DNA from 2 places in the Gluconobacter sp. Dm-44 genome. Region 1 is predicted to be linked to the other one. Evidence: predicted binding sites of a transcription regulator. Region 1 holds the regulator's gene; the other holds the start of a gene.
The links. Region 1 encodes HrcA, which represses chaperone genes, less so after heat shock. Its sites were predicted from a motif close to GTTNGCACTCNCNNNNNGNGAGTGCNAAC; they were not measured.
Positions count from the first base shown of each region.

Region 2: the regulator HrcA is predicted to act here: its motif matches at 4,293-4,321, upstream of groES (co-chaperone GroES).

Region 1 is NZ_JAERLZ010000007.1:107,960-116,713, reverse strand. It holds one part of gene prfB (peptide chain release factor 2) at 1-1,057, opposite strand, end outside; one part of gene prfB (peptide chain release factor 2) at 1,059-1,127, opposite strand; gene JK213_RS10010 (penicillin-binding protein 1A) at 1,167-3,797, opposite strand; gene hrcA (heat-inducible transcriptional repressor HrcA) at 3,905-4,975, opposite strand; gene rph (ribonuclease PH) at 5,059-5,781, shown strand; gene rdgB (RdgB/HAM1 family non-canonical purine NTP pyrophosphatase) at 5,781-6,377, shown strand; gene JK213_RS09990 (cation:proton antiporter) at 6,551-7,774, shown strand; gene JK213_RS09985 (amidohydrolase family protein) at 7,775-8,754, opposite strand, start outside.
Region 2 is NZ_JAERLZ010000001.1:242,855-251,608, forward strand. It holds gene JK213_RS01105 (TonB-dependent receptor domain-containing protein) at 1-1,959, opposite strand, end outside; gene groL (chaperonin GroEL) at 2,236-3,876, opposite strand; gene groES (co-chaperone GroES) at 3,927-4,217, opposite strand; gene JK213_RS01120 (DUF4169 family protein) at 4,347-4,553, opposite strand; gene JK213_RS01125 (dienelactone hydrolase family protein) at 4,596-5,306, shown strand; gene JK213_RS01130 (hypothetical protein) at 5,413-5,676, shown strand; gene JK213_RS01135 (S-methyl-5'-thioadenosine phosphorylase) at 5,729-6,619, opposite strand; gene hemF (oxygen-dependent coproporphyrinogen oxidase) at 6,906-7,823, shown strand; gene JK213_RS01145 (hypothetical protein) at 7,820-8,754, shown strand, end outside.

The sequences.
Region 1 (8,754 bases):
GGGCCGAGGCGCTAGCCTCCGACCGGGTCGCCCCGACGCTCTGCGCCAGCGAGGCCGACATGAAGTCGTCCAGGGCACCATCGAGCACCGCGCCCGGATTTCCCTTCTCCACACCCGTCCGCAAGTCCTTGACGAGCTGATAGGGCGCCAGAACGTAGGACCGGATCTGGTGTCCCCAGCCGATATCGGTCTTGGAGGCTTCCGTCTGGGCGGCAGCGGCTTCGCGCTTCTGCAACTCGGCTTCGTACATCCGGGCCCGCAGCATTTCCATTGCCTTGGCGCGGTTGCGGTGCTGCGAACGGTCGGTCTGACAGGCCACCACGATCCCGGTCGGGATATGGGTGATCCGGATGGCCGAATCCGTTTTGTTGACGTGCTGTCCACCCGCGCCCGAGGCCCGGAACGTATCAACGCGCAGATCCGAATCGTTGATCTCGATCTCGATCGAATCATCCACGACCGGATAGACCCACACAGACGCGAACGACGTCTGACGTCGGGCCGCCGCATCGAACGGCGAGATCCGAACCAGACGATGCACGCCCGCTTCGGTCTTGAGCCAGCCATAGGCGTTCGCACCGCTCACCTGAATGGTCGCGGACTTGATGCCAGCCTGCTCGCCTTCGCTGCCTTCGATGAACGTGACCTTGTAGCCATGCTGCTCGGCCCAGCGCGTGTACATGCGCAGGAGCATCTCGGCCCAGTCCTGAGCTTCCGTACCACCGGCGCCCGCATTCACCTCAACGTAACAGTCATTGCTGTCCGCCTCGCCCGAGAGCAGGCTTTCGATTTCGCGCTTGCGGACGTCTTCGGCGATGGCACGCAGGGTCTGAACGGCATCCTGAACGAGACTGTCATCCCCTTCCATCTCCGCCAGTTCGACCAGTTCGAGCGTGCCTTCGACCTCGGCTTCGATCTGCTGGACGCCTTCGATCTGGTTGGCAAGCGTCGTGCGCTCGCGCATCAGCTTCTGGGCAGCGTCTGCATCGTTCCACAGGTCAGGGTCTTCAACGCGGTGGTTCAGTTCCGCGAGGCGTGTTGTTGCGACATCCCAGTCAAAGATGCCTCCTCAGCAGTGCCACCGACTGCTTGATCTGGACGGAAAGGGCCTCGGTTTCGGCCGACATAGTGTCCTCCACTCATAAGGGGGGTCTGTTCTGGTGGCCTTAGTATAGGCCGCCCACGCCGATGTCACCATCGGACGGAGCAGGTTTCTGGACCTGTCCCGGCGCTGCGGACGACCCGGTTCCGGCTGTGCCGCCTCCCGGCTGATCCGGCATCTGGGCCATGCCACTTTCGGAATCCGAAATCACGCTGTCCGCGCCTGTATCGGCAGCGGTCAGAGCCTCGGTCCCCGCGCCGAAGCCATGCAGCTCAACGGACGCACCCGGAACCTGATCGGTCTTGAAGCCATCGACGGCCGAAATACGTCCTGTGTCGTAGCTGGCCAGCGTAATACCGTCTGGCACGCGGAAGTCGAGCTTCGGACGGCTGGCCAGAGCGACCTTCATGATCTTGTTCCAGATCGGCCCGGCAATGCGGCCGCCATCCGAATTGCGACCCAGCGTCTGGGGTGTATCGAAACCGACCCAGACCACCGTGACGATATCGGGGGAGAACCCGGCAAACCACGCGTCATGGAAGTCCTGACTGGTCCCGGTCTTGCCCGCGATGGGACGGTCGATACCGACACCCGCCATACGGCCGGTGCCCCGGGCGATCACGTCCTGCATCATTTTCACGATCTGGAACGTGCTCTGCTCGCTGGCCAGCGTCGGGCGCGTGTCGGTCAGGGAGGGAACGGACACGCTGCCGGGTACGGGCATGGCCGGGGCGGGAACGGGCACGGCAGGTGCCGTCGTCCCGTCGGTCGGGGCGCCGTCCGTGGGAGCAGGCTGTTCGCTGGGCGGAGCCTGCATGGCGGTGCCGAGCTTCAGCCCCCCCGCCTGCCACAGCACGCTCCCGGAGCGGTCCTGAATGTCGTCCACAAGAGTCGGCGTGACAATATGGCCACCATTGGCGATCGTGGCGTAGGCCGCAGCCTCGCGCATGACGGTGGTTTCGACGGCGCCTAGTGCTGCGGGCAGAACATGCGGCATCTGCGCCACAAGCCCGGCGCGGATGGCCGTATCGGCGACCGCTTTCATGCCGAGATGGGCGGCGACACGGATCGTGACGAGGTTGCGGCTTTCGCGCAGCGCGTCATGCAGCGTCGTCGGACCCCAGTTGTCATGTTCGTAGTTCTGCGGATGCCAGTCGCCATAGGAAATGGGCGAATCGTCGAAACGCTCGGACGGGGAAATCCCCTGTTCCATCGCGGCCAGATAGACGAAAGGCTTGAACGACGACCCCGGCTGACGCAGCGCCTGCGTGGCCCGGTTGAACTGGCTTTCATGGAACGACCAGCCGCCGACCATCGCCAGAACGCGGCCCGTATGCACATCCAGCGTCACAGCCGCGCCTTCGACCTGCGGAATCTGGCGCAAGGCCGCCGAACCGCCTTCCTGCGGTTCGATCATGATGACGTCCCCGGCACGCAGCGGATGCGCCCGCCGCGCCCAGCCGATGTCGGTCGCAAGAAGCGCGCCTTTGCGGGGGCTGCCTTCCTCGATCCAGCCGACATGCGTGCCACCCGGCAACACGACCGCCAGACGCCACTCGCGCAGCATCCCGCCGGGCGGCGTGACATGATCGAGCGCGCTTTCCCAGCTATCGTCCTGAATGTCCGACAGGGTCCGCAACGGCCCCCGCCAGCCACTATGGGCGCGGTCGTAATTCATCAGCCCTTCATGCAGCAGGCGCGTCTCGGTGGTCTGAAGGTTCTGGTCCAAGCTGGTATGGACCTCCAGACCACCCTGTGCCGCACGGTCCTGACCATACTGGGCGATCAACTGACGACGGACCTCCTCTCCGAACCATTCGGAATCCGGCAAAGGCCCAAAACGCTGCTTCTGCTGCGGGACCAGCGGCTCCTGCTTTTCCTGATCGGCCTGCTCACGCGTCAGAACGCCTGCCTCGACCATCAGGTCCAGCACAAGGTTACGGCGGCCCATCGCGGCCTGCGGATGCAGGAACGGGTTGTAGTTCGTGGGCGATTTGGGAAGGGCTGCCAGCGAGGCGGCTTCGGCATCATCAAGCTGGTCGAGCGGCTTGTTGAAATAGCTCTGCGCGGCCGCGGCGACACCATAAGCGCCGTTCCCGAGATAGATGCCATTCAGGTAGATTTCGAGAATCTTGTCCTTGGACAGCACCTGCTCCATTTTTATGGCAAGCAGGGCTTCCTTGATCTTGCGATCAAGGCTCACGACGTTGCTGTTGAGCAGCATGACCTTCGCCACCTGCTGGGTGATGGTCGAAGCACCCAGCGGACGGCGGCCATGACGCGCGAAAATGTCCGTCAGGCCCGCACGGCCGATCGCCATGAAATCCACGCCGCCATGCGTGTAGAAATTATGGTCTTCCGTGGCGATGAAGGCATTCTTCACGCGCTCGGGGATGGCGTTGATCGGCACGAAGATCCGGCGTTCGTTCGCCAGCTCGGCCATCAGACGGTCATCGGCAGCATAGATGCGGCTGACGGTCGGCGGCTGATAGGCGCGCAGGCTGTCCACGCTGGGCAGATCCGCCACCAGCTTGGCATAGGTCGTCCAGCCCAGAACGCCTGCCCCAGCCACACCCACAAGCCCCACACCGGCGATGATCGCCAGGGACTGCCGGTAGCGGCGGAAACGGGGAGGGCGTGGTGGCGTGGCGCCCGGACCTTGAGGGTTACGGGAGCGGAGAGAGCGTCGCGTCATGCCCCCTGCATAGCATTATTCCGCCCCTTTCGTCGCCCCGTCTAAAAAGGTCATTTCATGAAAGAGGCGTAACCCCGGGACCATCCTCCCGAAACGTTCAGCAGCCTTCAGCCAAGCAAACGGCCAACCATCCGTGCGGTGTAATCCACAACAGGCACGATCCGCCCGTAATTCAGACGGGTCGGGCCGATCACGCCAATCGCCCCCACGATTTTCTGGGCCTCGTTGCGGGCAGGCGCCACGATCATGGACACGCCCGACATCCCGAACATGCCGCTTTCACGCCCGATATAAATCCGCACCCCTTCGGACGCATCGGCCAGTTGCAGCAGCTGAAGCATGGTCTCCTGCGTCTCCAGATGGTCGAACAGCATACGGATCGTCGTCAGGCGCTCGATTTCCGTGATGTCGGCCAGCAGCTTCCCCTGCCCTTTCACGAACAGCGTCCCCCCGTCGGCGTCCCATGTCGCAAGACCGCTTTCGATCACACTGGCTGTCAGGGCGTCGAGTTCATGGCGGCTGGCATCCATTTCGCCTCGGACCCGCTCGCGCAGCGTACCGAGCGTTAGGTCACCAAGACGGGCATTCAGGTAGTTCCCGGCCTCGACAAGAGCGGAAGGCGGCACGCCGGGCGGGGTCTCGATGATGCGGTTCTCAACCTGCCCGTCCGAACCCACCAGAATGACCAGAACCCGCCCCGGACCAAGTGCTACGAACTCGATGTGCTTGAGCGCGGCATCCGATTTCGGCGCAAGCACCAGCCCGGCAGCGGAAGACAGACCCGACAGCAGGGACGACGCTTCAGACAAAATGTCCTGATAGGACCGCCCGTGAATATCGAGCCGGCTGTCAATACTGGCGCGGTCTTCTTCCGTCAGCGCGCCAAACTGGAGCAGGCCATCCACAAACAGACGCACGCCCTTTTCGGTCGGCAGACGCCCGGCTGAGACATGCGGGCTGAACAGTAGCCCGGCCCGCGCCAGATCCGCCATGACATTGCGGATCGTGGCCGAAGACAGCGCCGGTTGCAGGCGCTGGGCCAGCGTCTGGCTGCCGATAGGCTCCCCCGTTTCGACATATTCCTCAACGATTTCGCGCAAAATCGCGGCTTCACGATCTCCCAGACCGTGCGGCATCGGGATGGAAGGGCGGAACAGGGGAGGCTGTGGTCGCATCATGGTAAACCCACTGTCGGGGCTGGATGGGTCTGCGTCAAACGCGCTAGAGGCGGGACATATTCTTCCACAGGATCTTTTTTGACATGACTGACACCGCACGCAAGCGTCCCTCCGGGCGTGCGCCGGACGAAAACCGCATTGTTTCAATCGAAACAGGCTTTGCCCGCCATGCCGAAGGCTCCGCGCTCATCCGCGTGGGCGGCACGGAAGTCCTGTGCACGGCCACGGTCGAGGAGCGTGTTCCGGCGTTTCTGCGCAACAGGGGACAGGGCTGGATCACGGCCGAATACGGAATGCTCCCCCGGGCGACGCATCATCGCGGCCAGCGCGAAGCGGCCAAAGGCAAGCAGTCCGGCCGGACGCAGGAAATCCAGCGACTGATTGCCCGGTCGCTCCGGGCCTGTGTGGATCTGAAAAAGCTGGGAGAGCGAACCATCACGCTCGACTGCGACGTCCTGAACGCGGATGGCGGCACGCGCTGCGCCTCCATCACGGGGGCTTGGGTGGCACTAGCGATCGCGCTGAAGACAATCAAGCGCTCACAGGCGCTCACGGCTCAGGTCGCAGCAGTCTCATGCGGGCTGACAGAGGCGGGAGCCGTGCTGGATCTGGACTATATCGAAGACAGCAACGCGCAGGCTGATACGAATTTCGTCCTGACGGCGGATGGTGGCATCATCGAAATTCAGGGGACCGCCGAGGACAAGCCGTTTCAGGAGAGCGAATTTTTCGAACTCCTCCGACTGGCAAAGCTCGGCACAGCCCGACTGTTCGACGCCCAAAATCACGTCCTGGAGACTGCATGATGCGGACACTGTCCCGAGGCTCAAAAATCGTTCTGGCCAGCCATAATGCCGGCAAGCTGCGCGAATTTTCCACCCTGCTGGCCGAGAGCGGGATCACCGTCATCTCAGCCGCCGAACTGAATCTCCCGGAACCTGAAGAGACGGAAGAGACCTTCACTGGCAACGCCGCCATCAAGGCTCTGGCCGCAGCCCGGGCTTCCGGACTGCCCGCGCTGGCCGATGATTCCGGTTTCTGCGTCGCGGCGCTGGACAACCGGCCCGGCGTCTATTCCGCGCGCTGGGGCGGCCCGACCAAAGACATGCAGATCGCAATGAACCGCGTGCATCGGGAAATGGGCGACAGTGCCGATCACCGGGCCTTTTTCGTCGCGGCCCTGTGTCTGGCATGGCCGGATGGCGAAACGCGGACTGTGCAGGGCGAATGTCACGGCACGGTCATCTGGCCCCCACGCGGCAATCATGGACACGGTTATGATCCGATGTTCGTGCCGGAAGGCGGAAGCCGGACTTTTGCGGAAATGACCGAAGCCGAGAAAAATGCCATCAGTCATCGCGGCCGGGCGCTGGAGCAATTCCTGAAGAATTTTATCGCCTGATGACTGGAAAAACCCGGTCTTTTCCAAAAGAAAATTCCGGGTTTTCATTCCTTTCAAAAACAGTTCTTTGAAAATAGAAACATAGAATTATTTATTACATGGAAATAAAAAATTACCCTAATTTTTTTGATCCATGTTACCCTGACCGGACCTGAAACAAAAAAGGGATCGTCATGGGGAATGTGACAGCACTGTTTGCGGATGCATTTATATTTGTCCTCGTTCCGTGGGGACTGTGGCAACTGCTCAGGCGTTCCATTCCCATTGCCATCCTGCCCATTCTGGTGGGCATTGTTCTGGCGGTCCTGCATTTTCCAGCATCAAAAGTCGGTATTCCCTCGCTTTACGGCGATTATATCGGCTGGCTGGCCGTTCTGGTTCTGGCGTTCACCGCCGGGCTGGAAATGTGGCAGAACCCCACCCATTCTCCCGAAGCCGAAAACCTCCCCTCCCCGACGCTGGGTCGCCTGCTGGGCGGAGCGCTCGTAGCGCTGGGCGTTCCGTTCGTCATCGGGACCATTCTGGTCAAGCTGTTCTTCCTGCCGCTGCATGGCTGGCAGGCCCCGCAGGGCAATAGCTGGATCGGCGCCATGTCGATCGGGCTGTGCATTTCCGTCAGTGCGCTGCCGGTTCTGATCGGGATCGTGCGTGAACTGGAGCCTGTGTACCGCCCCGTCGGACAGCTTGCTCTCAAACTCGCAGTCGTGGACGATGCGGCCCTCTGGATCGGGCTGGCCATCCTCCAGTTCGCGGCACGCGGATCGGATGCGCTGCATGGCTGGACCGGATTTGAAGGACTGGCCGTCCTGCTTCTGGTCGGCATGGCGCTCCTCAGCAGCTGGGCCACGCGGAACCTGAAAAACCCGCCGATCTGGATCATCTGGGCCGCTGTTCCGGCCTATCTGGCCGCCGGGTCCTGGGCGAGCCACGAACTGGGGCTGCACGAACTGATCGGCGCCTATTTCGCAGGCGCGCTCATGCCACCGCGCTGGGTCCGTCGCCTGCCGGTCGAGGCCGTGGGGACGTTCTCGCTGATCTGGCTGGCCCCGATGTTCTTTGGCCATAGCGGATTGCGGATCGACGGCGATGCGCTGACCTGGCCGTCCGTTCTGGCATCCCTGCTGCTGGTCGTCATTGCGATCGTCACGAAAATCCTTGCCGTCTGGATTTTCCCGCCTGCTCCGGGCCTGACGAACCGTCAGGCGCTGGGCATCGGCTCCCTGTTGCAGTGCAAGGGGCTGATGGAAATCGTGGCGGCGACCATCCTGCACGCGCACGGCATGATTTCGGAATTCGCCTTTGCCTCGCTGATGGTTCTGGCCGTGATCTCCACGACGCTGACCGGGCCGATGTTCCGGCTCGTCTCGGGACGTTCGCGCCCCGAGACCGTAGCATAATCAGTCCTTCGAACGGACGGGGCCGTGGCTGACAAGCGCGCCCCGCTGCCAGACCTGATCAATCTGGTCCACGGCAGCGATGTTTTCATCCGCATTGCCGTCCACAACCAGAAGATCCGCCCGGCGGCCCGGAGCAATCACGCCCCGGTCTGACAGATGCAGCAGAGCCGCGGCATTGCCCGTGGCCAGACTGATAGCCTGCACAGGGGACAGCCCGGCCTGCACCGTCAGATACAACTCACGATGCTCGGCAAAGCCGGGAATACGGGTCGGTGCGGCCCCGGAATCCGTCCCGAAACCAACCTTCACTCCCGCCCGATACAGAACGGCAAGGTTTTTCTGATTCACTGACAATGCATAATGCGAAGCCTTGGTCAGAGGCTTGGCCAGTGTCTCCGCGCGCCATTTCGGGTCTGTGAACTGACGACGCAGGGCCGGGTCCATACCCGCCAGAACGAACGGATTGGAGAGCAGCTCCGGCTGCTCGGCATAGAGATAATTCGCCTCATCCAGATCCAGCGTCGCAATATACCATGTGCCCTGACGGAGCATCGCCGCGATCAGATCATGATCCACCGGCTGATCCCGCACGCCATGCGCGAGAATATCGGCTTTTGCCGCCACGATGGCCTTGGCGACGGCGAGATCATGGATATGCACCGCAACCCGCGTGTCGTGCTGGTGCGCTTCGTCGATAACGGCCTGATAGATGGCGGGCGGCAGCATGGGATAGGTCTTGCCGTCCGGAACGTCATTGCGGAAGTCGTCCACCCAGAGCTTCACCAGATCCGTGTGTTCCGCAATCATCTGATCCACGTCTTTGCGCGCCTCTTCCGGCGTGGTCGGACGGAACACCTGATCGGGACCAACGCCCTTGACCATGGCGGCCGGTGGCACACCATCCGGCGCACCAATCCCCTGATCCACGCCATACAGATCCGCCCCCGGATTACGGCCCTCATGCTGTTCCTGACGCAGCG
Region 2 (8,754 bases), on a different contig from region 1:
CCAGTTTTCCGTGTCGCCGACATTGTTGTAGGACGAGAAACGCCCCTGTCCGTCGATGGTCAGATCTTTTGCGAATGGTGCGTTATGCAGAAGGTTCAGACGGCCTTCGAGATAGGCTTCGCTGACGCTGAAGCCACCGCCCGTCGCACCCGACGGATTGGTCATGCTCAGACCAGCCGCGGCCAGCGGATCGGGATGGTAGGACAATTGCTCGCTGCGATGCTCCATCCCCAGAGCAATACCCAGACGACCACCATTCGCCCACGGCATCTTCACAACGTCGTTGTTGTTGATGCGGACGTTCAGGTCACGCATCTGATACGTCGCGTTGTCATGCGTATTGTAGTTGACGTATTTAATCTGCTCAGGCGTCAGCTTACCGAACGGATTGGTCGACAGCGTACAACCGGCAGAGGCCTGACAGACGGCAGGATTATATCTCACGCCGCTGTTCGGATCACTCGGATCAAGCTGCTGGATGCCGTAGGTGTTCAGCAGGTGCTGGTAATTGCCCATGTTCTCGCCGACATCAGCCATCTGGCTGTTGCCGTAAGTGTAGGACACGTCATACATCCACTTGTGGGTAATCTCGCCCTTGGCACCGAACATCCCCGTCACAGTATCGCTGGACGTCTCGGTGCGACGGTTTCCCATCTCGGTCAGACGGCGATAAAGCTGCACATCCTGCGGGTCGCCGGAATACAAACCATTCGCACCGGTTACAGTCGGATTGTAAGGGTCGTTTGCCGGAATCGTCAGAACGTTCGGCAACGTCGACGGCGGAACACTACCTGACGTGGGTTCAGCAGCCATGAACGTGGACGTCGTACGGTGCGAATACATGGCGTTCGAATAGACCGTCAGATGACGGTTGAAATCATAATGGAAATCGCCGTTAGCTGTCGCATCCTGCCAGGAATTCAGCAGCGAAGACTGACGGGCGAAGTTATAACGGTCAGAATTCGACCAATTATGGAACTGCGTACCGTTATTGCTCGTGCTCCAGGCGTAGTTACCATCAGCTGTGCTAATCTGACCGTTCGGCGGAATGGCCGAACCATATTTAACCGTCCCGCCCGCGCCCGGATTGTTCTGGGCGGCAGAATAGGCCCAGTCACGGTTGCGATTCATCACGCCCTGATTGGTCTGATACTGCGCGAACAGCGTCAGGTTGCCCTTGTCATGATCAAAATTCCAGCCCTTGTAGGCTGAAATCTGGCCATTTTTACCATCGCCCAAGTCGCTGATGCCACCATGCAGCGTGATGTTGCCGGTGTTCAGGTTATGCTTAAGCTTGATGTTGATGACACCCGAAACGGCATCCGCACCATAAAGCTCCGAACCACCGTCCTTGAGCACTTCGATGCTTGCAATCGCCTGAACCGGAATGGTGTTCATGTCCACGCAGGAACTGGTCCCGTTCGTGTTCAGCGTCGTGCGCTTGCCATCGATCAGGACCAGGACGCGCTGCTGACCAAGATTACGCAGATCCGCGCAGGACATGCCGCCGCCGCCATTGGTGCTGCTGTTATATGTTCCACCGGACCCCATGGACGGCAGACGCTGCAGGAAGTCCCCAACAGACGTCGCGCCCGTCATCTGGATCTGCTTGGACGTCACGATCTGGACGGGGTTCGCATTCTGGTTGTTGGACGAGCGCAGTGCAGAGCCCGTAACCACCATGCTTTCACTACCGCCTTCGACAGCAGCAGGTGCAAATATGGCTTTTGCTTTCCGCGTGGAAGCAACGGGTACGGCAACGGACGGTGCAGTAACTGGAGCGGCCACAGCAGGCTTTACGGCCTTGGAAGTAGTCGTCGAAGCGGCTGTCTTGTGATGCACAGCCTTGTGGGAACGGTGTTCCGGCTGTGTCGTAGAAGCGGCGAAAGCCGTTCCTGACAGGGTCCCAACTCCGAGAATTGATGCACACAGCAACAGGTGGCGACGAGATGTGCTCATCAAAGAACAAAATCCTTCAGAAGAATGTTGTTCCCTGTCTAAAGATCTCAGAGCGTGACTGTCACGAAAAATACATACCAGCCATGTCTTCAGAGGACACTTGAATGCAACATGTGTGATAAATGCAACGGTTATACCCAGCCAGGGTTTTGGTTTGGATTCAGTAATTAAACTGAAATTTAAAAAGCCCCTGACCCGAAGGCCAGAGGCTTTTTTGCAACAGATCTGGCATCTCGCCTCTTTCGTAAAAGAGGCGAGAGACGGACCGGACTTCGATTAGAAGTCCATATCGCCCATGCCGCCCATGCCACCCGGAGCGCCGGCCGGAGCCTTCTTCTCAGGGCGTTCAGCAACCATGGCTTCCGTCGTGATCAGCAGACCGCCGACCGAAGCGGCATCCTGCAGGGCCGTACGCACAACCTTGGTCGGGTCGATGATACCGGCCGCGACCAGATCCTTGTACTCACCCTTCTGAGCGTCGAAACCGAAGACATAACCGTCGTTCTCAAGCACCTTGCCTGCGATGACTGCACCGTCTTCACCAGCGTTGAAGGCGATCTGGCGCAGCGGAGCCTGCAGAGCCTTACGGACGATCTCGCCACCGACGCGCTGGTCGTCGTTGTCGAAGGTCAGACCCTTCAGAGCGGAGGATGCGCGGGCCAGAGCCGTACCACCACCCGGAACGATGCCTTCTTCAACAGCGGCGCGGGTTGCATGCAGGGCGTCGTCAACGCGATCCTTGCGCTCCTTCACCTCGACCTCGGTGCTGCCACCGACGCGGATGACGGCAACGCCACCGGCCAGCTTCGCCAAACGCTCCTGGAGCTTCTCGCGGTCGTAGTCGGACGTCGTTTCCTCGATCTGCGCGCGGATCTGGTTGCAACGCCCCTTGATGTCGTCGCTGTTACCAGCGCCTTCGACGATCGTGGTGTTTTCCTTCTCGATGTGGATCTTCTTGGCGCGACCCAGCATTTCGAGCGTGACGGATTCCAGCTTGATCCCGATGTCTTCGGAAATCACCTGACCGCCCGTCAGAATGGCGATGTCTTCCAGCATGGCCTTGCGACGGTCACCGAATCCCGGAGCCTTGACGGCAGCGATCTTCAGGCCACCACGCAGCTTGTTCACGACCAGCGTGGCAAGGGCTTCACCATCGACGTCTTCGGCGATGATCACCAGCGGACGGCCGGACTGCACAACGCTTTCGAGAAGCGGCAACATCGGCTGAAGCGAGGAGAGCTTCTTTTCGTGGATCAGGATGTACGGGCTGTCGAGATCAGCCGTCATCTTCTCCGGGTTCGTCACGAAGTACGGGGAGATGTAGCCGCGGTCGAACTGCATGCCCTCGACAACGTCGAGTTCCGTGTGCAGGCCCTTGGCTTCTTCAACCGTGATGACGCCTTCGGAACCAACCTTCTGCATGGCAGAAGCGATCATCTCGCCGATTTCGGTCTCGCCGTTGGCGGAAATCGTTCCGACCTGAGCGATCTCTTCTGGAGACGTGATCTTCTTGGTGTTGTTCTTCAGCTCTTCAACGACAACGCCGACAGCCTTGTCGATGCCGCGCTTGAGATCCATCGGGTTCATGCCAGCAGCAACAGCCTTGGCACCCTCACGGATGATGGCCTGAGCCAGCACGGTTGCGGTCGTGGTGCCGTCGCCTGCGATGTCGTTCGTCTTGGACGCGACTTCGCGGACCATCTGGGCGCCCATGTTCTCGAACTTGTCAGCCAGTTCGATTTCCTTGGCAACCGACACACCGTCCTTGGTGATGCGCGGTGCGCCAAAGCTCTTGTCGAGAACAACGTTACGACCCTTCGGGCCGAGCGTGACCTTGACGGCATTTGCGAGGATATCAACGCCACGCAGCATACGCTCGCGGGCATCAGCGCCGAACTTTACGTCCTTGGCAGCCATAATTCTTACTCCTGAATGAGGTTTTTACGAGAGGAAACGGGGACGGCTGATCAGCCGATCACACCCATGATGTCGCTCTCTTTCATGATCAGCAGCTCTTCGCCGTCGATCTTGACCTCGGTGCCGGACCACTTGCCGAACAGCACCTTGTCACCAGCCTTGACGTCCAGAGCCACGATCTGGCCCTGCTCGTTGCGGGCACCCGGGCCGACGGAAACAACTTCGCCTTCGGTCGGCTTGTCCTTGGCGGTGTCAGGAATGATGATGCCGCCGGCGGTCTTCTCTTCGCCCGTCAGGCGACGGACCACCACGCGGTCGTGAAGGGGACGAAACTTCGTCATGGATCGCTCCATTATTGGTCACACCCTTGTAAAAAGCAGCATGACCGGGTTGCTGCACTCAATGACTGCAGTGCATTTGGCACTCTCGTATGGAGAGTGCCAATGACATAGGCGCCCAACCCGTTTCCGTCAAGGTTTCTCGCTGTCGTTCCCAGACGGATCAGAAGAAAGTTTCCGCCCGTCAAGCTGGCTTTTCAGCCGCTGTTTTTCCATGTTTTCCGTCAGTTTCTGGCCCTTGGTCCGTCCATACAAACGACGATTGGCATCCGCAACCTTGGCATCCTCAACGCCCTTGCGGCGTTTGCGTTCCCGGCGGAGATTGATGACGTCGCTCATGATTCATGGCCTTTCGGGCATGACAAAACTGGATAGACAGACATGAAACACAGCCCATCGGACAAGAAAACCCCCGCATCAGGCCAGATGGTCAAGCTGGCAGCTTCAGATGGACACAGCTTCGGCGCGTGGGAATCCGGCTCGGCGGAGTCGCCCCTCGCCCTCATCGTCGTGCAGGAAATTTTCGGCCTGACCGACCATATCCGCAGTATCTGCAACGACTTCGCCGCAGAAGGCTTCCACGTCATTGCGCCCGCCGTCTTCGACCGCGCGAAAGCCGATATCGTCCTGCCCTACTCACAGGCTGGCGTGACAGAAGGCCTCGAACTTCGCAGCCAGATTCCGTCCGACAAGACGCTTGCCGATATTGCTGCCTGCGCGAAGGTCCTGCGTGATGCCGGACACAGGAAAGTCGGTATCATCGGCTTCTGCTGGGGCGGTCTGCTTGCATGGCTGACAGCGACCCAGACCCATAACGTGGACGCCGCCGTCAGCTGGTATGGCGGCAGCATCGGCAACCATGTCGATACCGCGCCGCATTGTCCCGTCGAACTGCATTTCGGCGGCGAGGATTCCTCCATCCCCCACACCGAAATCCAGAAGATCCGCGACGCCCGCCCCGAGGTCGAGGAATATGTCTATGACGACGCCGGTCACGGTTTCGGCTGCCCCGAACGCCCGAGCTTCAACCGTGACGCCCGCGATCTCGCCTGGTCCCGCAGCGTCGATTTTCTGAAAACACATCTCGCCTGAAGCACTCTCCCGACACGGTGACACAGACTGTCGCAAAACCGTGGAAGGGGTCTATACTGATAACAATCCCGGCGAATACCGCACCGGATCAGACAGGAGTTTCAAGATGAGCACCAATCCGCTCAAAGACGACCCCAAGCACGACGCCGCGATCCGTCACGAAGCGCGTCTTCTGTGGGAAGCCGATGGCAAGCCGGACTGTGGTCCAGAAGGCTATCTCGAAAAAGCCGCCGACCTGATCGCAATCAAGGGAGTGCCGCAGGGCACTCCGGTTAAGGACCTGCCGCCGGTGGAACTGGACGGCGTGGAAATTGATGATGCACGGGCAGGCATCGACCTGAACGCAGATCCGAACCATAATTTCGACTGATCAATGATATCCGCCGCGCCCGTTTTACGCAGGCGCGGCGTTCAGCAGAGCCTCAGCCCTGTTTCAGAACACGTCCGGCCACAGCATCGAGCTTGGCCACCAACTTCGGGTCACGTGCAGCCGGAGCCGTGATGATCGCATGATCAAGAGCACGCTCGGCACTGGCATCGACCGGGCGCTTCCTGCCCAGCACCGGAATGACAGCCTTCACAAGGCGACGCGCATTCTCCGCATTGCCCGTCATGACCTTCACGACAGCCTCGACCGTCACGCTGTCATGCTCGCTGTGCCAGCAGTCGAAATCCGTGACCATCGCAACGGTCGCGTAGTTCATCTCCGCCTCGCGTGCGAGTTTGGCTTCCGGCATGTTCGTCATACCGACTACCGAACAGCCCCAGGACCGGTAGAGCTCGCTCTCTGCGCGCGTGGAGAACTGCGGACCTTCCATCACCAGATATGTTCCGCCCCGCGTGAACGGAATACCGAGTGAAGCCGCTTCACCCTGCACCACATCCAGCACGCGCGCCGAAACCGGGTCCGCCATGCCAACATGCGCCACACAGCCCGTGTCGAAGAAGCTCTTCTCACGCGCAAAGCTGCGGTCGATGAACTGGTCCACCAGCACGAAATGCCCCGGCGGCAATTCTTCCTTGAGCGACCCCACAGCCGAAAGCGACAGAATATCTGTCACCCCCACACGCTTGAGCGCATCAATATTGGCGCGGAAATTCAGGCGCGACGGCGGAATGGGATGGCCCCGTCCATGACGCGGCAGAAACACGCACTGCACGCCCTCGAACGTCCCGAACAGCAGTTCATCGGACGGCTCACCCCAAGGCGTTTCGACCTTGCGCCATTCCTTGTTTTCGAGTCCGTCGATATCGTACAGTCCCGAACCACCGATCACACCGATGACGGGCTGGATTTCCTGTTCCGAAGACATGTCTGTTCCTGACTGTTGTTTGGTCCGCTCGCCCGTTCTGGACCACGAGAACGCCCGGCGCGCAACCCTCGCACGCCGCACACGCTCCTTTCCCGCGTTCAGCAAAATATTTTCACAAAACCCAGCGCTTTTACGAAATGAAAATGTCTTTGCGCCATCGTCCCGCCACGGATGGCCGCCACCAATGAGCGTCAGTCATGCATCAGCCAACTGTTCGACGACGGCACGATTTGCTAGGACACTGCGCGTAACGAAGTTTTGTCCTGTATAGACGGGGGAAGAAAAAATGGACCAGATCAGCCCCGGTTTCGCCGAAACCGTTCGTCCAGACGTACCTCACGACGCCCTCAAGCAGGACGCCAAAGCCTGGTTCGAAACCCTCCGTGACCGCATCTGCGCGTCCTACGAAAAACTCGAAGACGAGGCCGCCGAAGGGGGGTCGCAGGTCCTGCGCGACCGCACTGCCCCCGGCCGTTTCGAACGCACGGCTTGGAGCCGCCCCGAAGGCGGTTCAGGTGTCATGTCCGTCATGCGCGGCCGCGTGTTCGAGAAAGTCGGTGTCAATGTCTCGACCGTCTGGGGCGAGTTCTCCCCCGAATTCCGCAAAAACATTCAGGGGGCCGAAGAAGACCCGCGTTTCTTTGCAACCGGCGTCTCCCTCGTCGCCCATCCGTGCAATCCGCATGTCAGTGCCGCGCATTTCAACACGCGCATGATCATCACGACGAAGGGCTGGTTCGGCGGCGGCGGGGACATCACGCCCATGTTCCCCGACACCGCAGAAGCGCGGTCGGACGCGGACTATTTCCACAAATCGTTCGAAGATGCCTGCAACCGGCACAATCCGGAGCATTACCCCCGCTTCAAGGAATGGTGCGACCGCTACTTCCATCTGTCCCACCGCAACGAACCACGCGGTCTGGGCGGTATTTTCTACGATCAGTTCTCTACCGGAAATGTGGATCAGGACTTCGCCTTCACGAAGGATGTCGGCATGGCCTTCCATGATGCCTACCCCGCTGTCGTGCGCCGCCGGATGTTCACCCCATGGACCGAAGCGGACCGCGATGCCCAGCTCATCCGCCGTGGCCGGTATGTGGAGTTCAACCTGCTGCATGACCGTGGCACGCTGTTCGGTCTCAAGACAGGGGGCAACACCGAAGCCATCCTCATGAGCATGCCGCCGGAAGTCCGCTGGCCGTGAGACTGACCCGACGTGCCGCCCTGAAAGGGCTGGCGGCCCTTGGCGGAACCGCTCCCTTCCTGAACACCCCGGCCCGCGCCGGGACTCTGACGGATGTTCAGCTCCTTCTGGGCGGCACGCTCGCCTCCATCCCCGGCCAGTTCGCAGAACTGGCAAGTGGCGCCATTTCCCACACACTGGATCTGGCGACGCCTCTCGAACTGACCCCCGATATCGGACAGGACGGCGTTCGCGCCGCAAACCTGTTCGACGCCAACAGCGCGCCTGACGGCAATACGGCGCTGGCCTTTCCCGGCGCCACACTTCTGGCATCCCTGACAGGCGATTCCCGCGTCCATTACGATTTCGGACGCTGGACCCCGGTTCTGGTGGCTTCCACCACGACCGTCGTCATCGCCCGCGCCGAACTGCACAAGACCTTGCGCAGCCGCCTGACGGGTTTCTTCCACGATCATCCTGTCCGCCTTGCCGTCTCCCGCATTGGCGGCCCGGAACTGAATGCCCTGATGGGCCTCTCGCTTCTCGGCCTGCGCCCCATTCCCGTGCCCGGTTATGTGGATTCGTCAAACGCCCTGACCGCCCTGCACGAAGGCACCGTCGATGCCGTGCAGATTTCTCCTTACACGCTCGACCGACCGCTTGATGACGTCCTCGCCAACCTGCCCGAGGGCACGAGCGCGATCTATTACACCGGCGACCTGACCGATACGCATTCGACGACCATCCCCATTTTCATGGAAGCCTATCAGCAGGCGAGGCATCGCGCGCCCGAAGGGCCGTTCTATCACGCGTGGCAGGCCGTCTCCGCCGCGGCAGATACGGCCATGGCCATTGCCCTCCCTATGCTGACTCCGCCTGAGATCGTCGCGCAATGGAACCGCGCCTGCACGGCTGCCACGGCGGATGCCGGTGTGAGGCGCTGGGCCGAGAC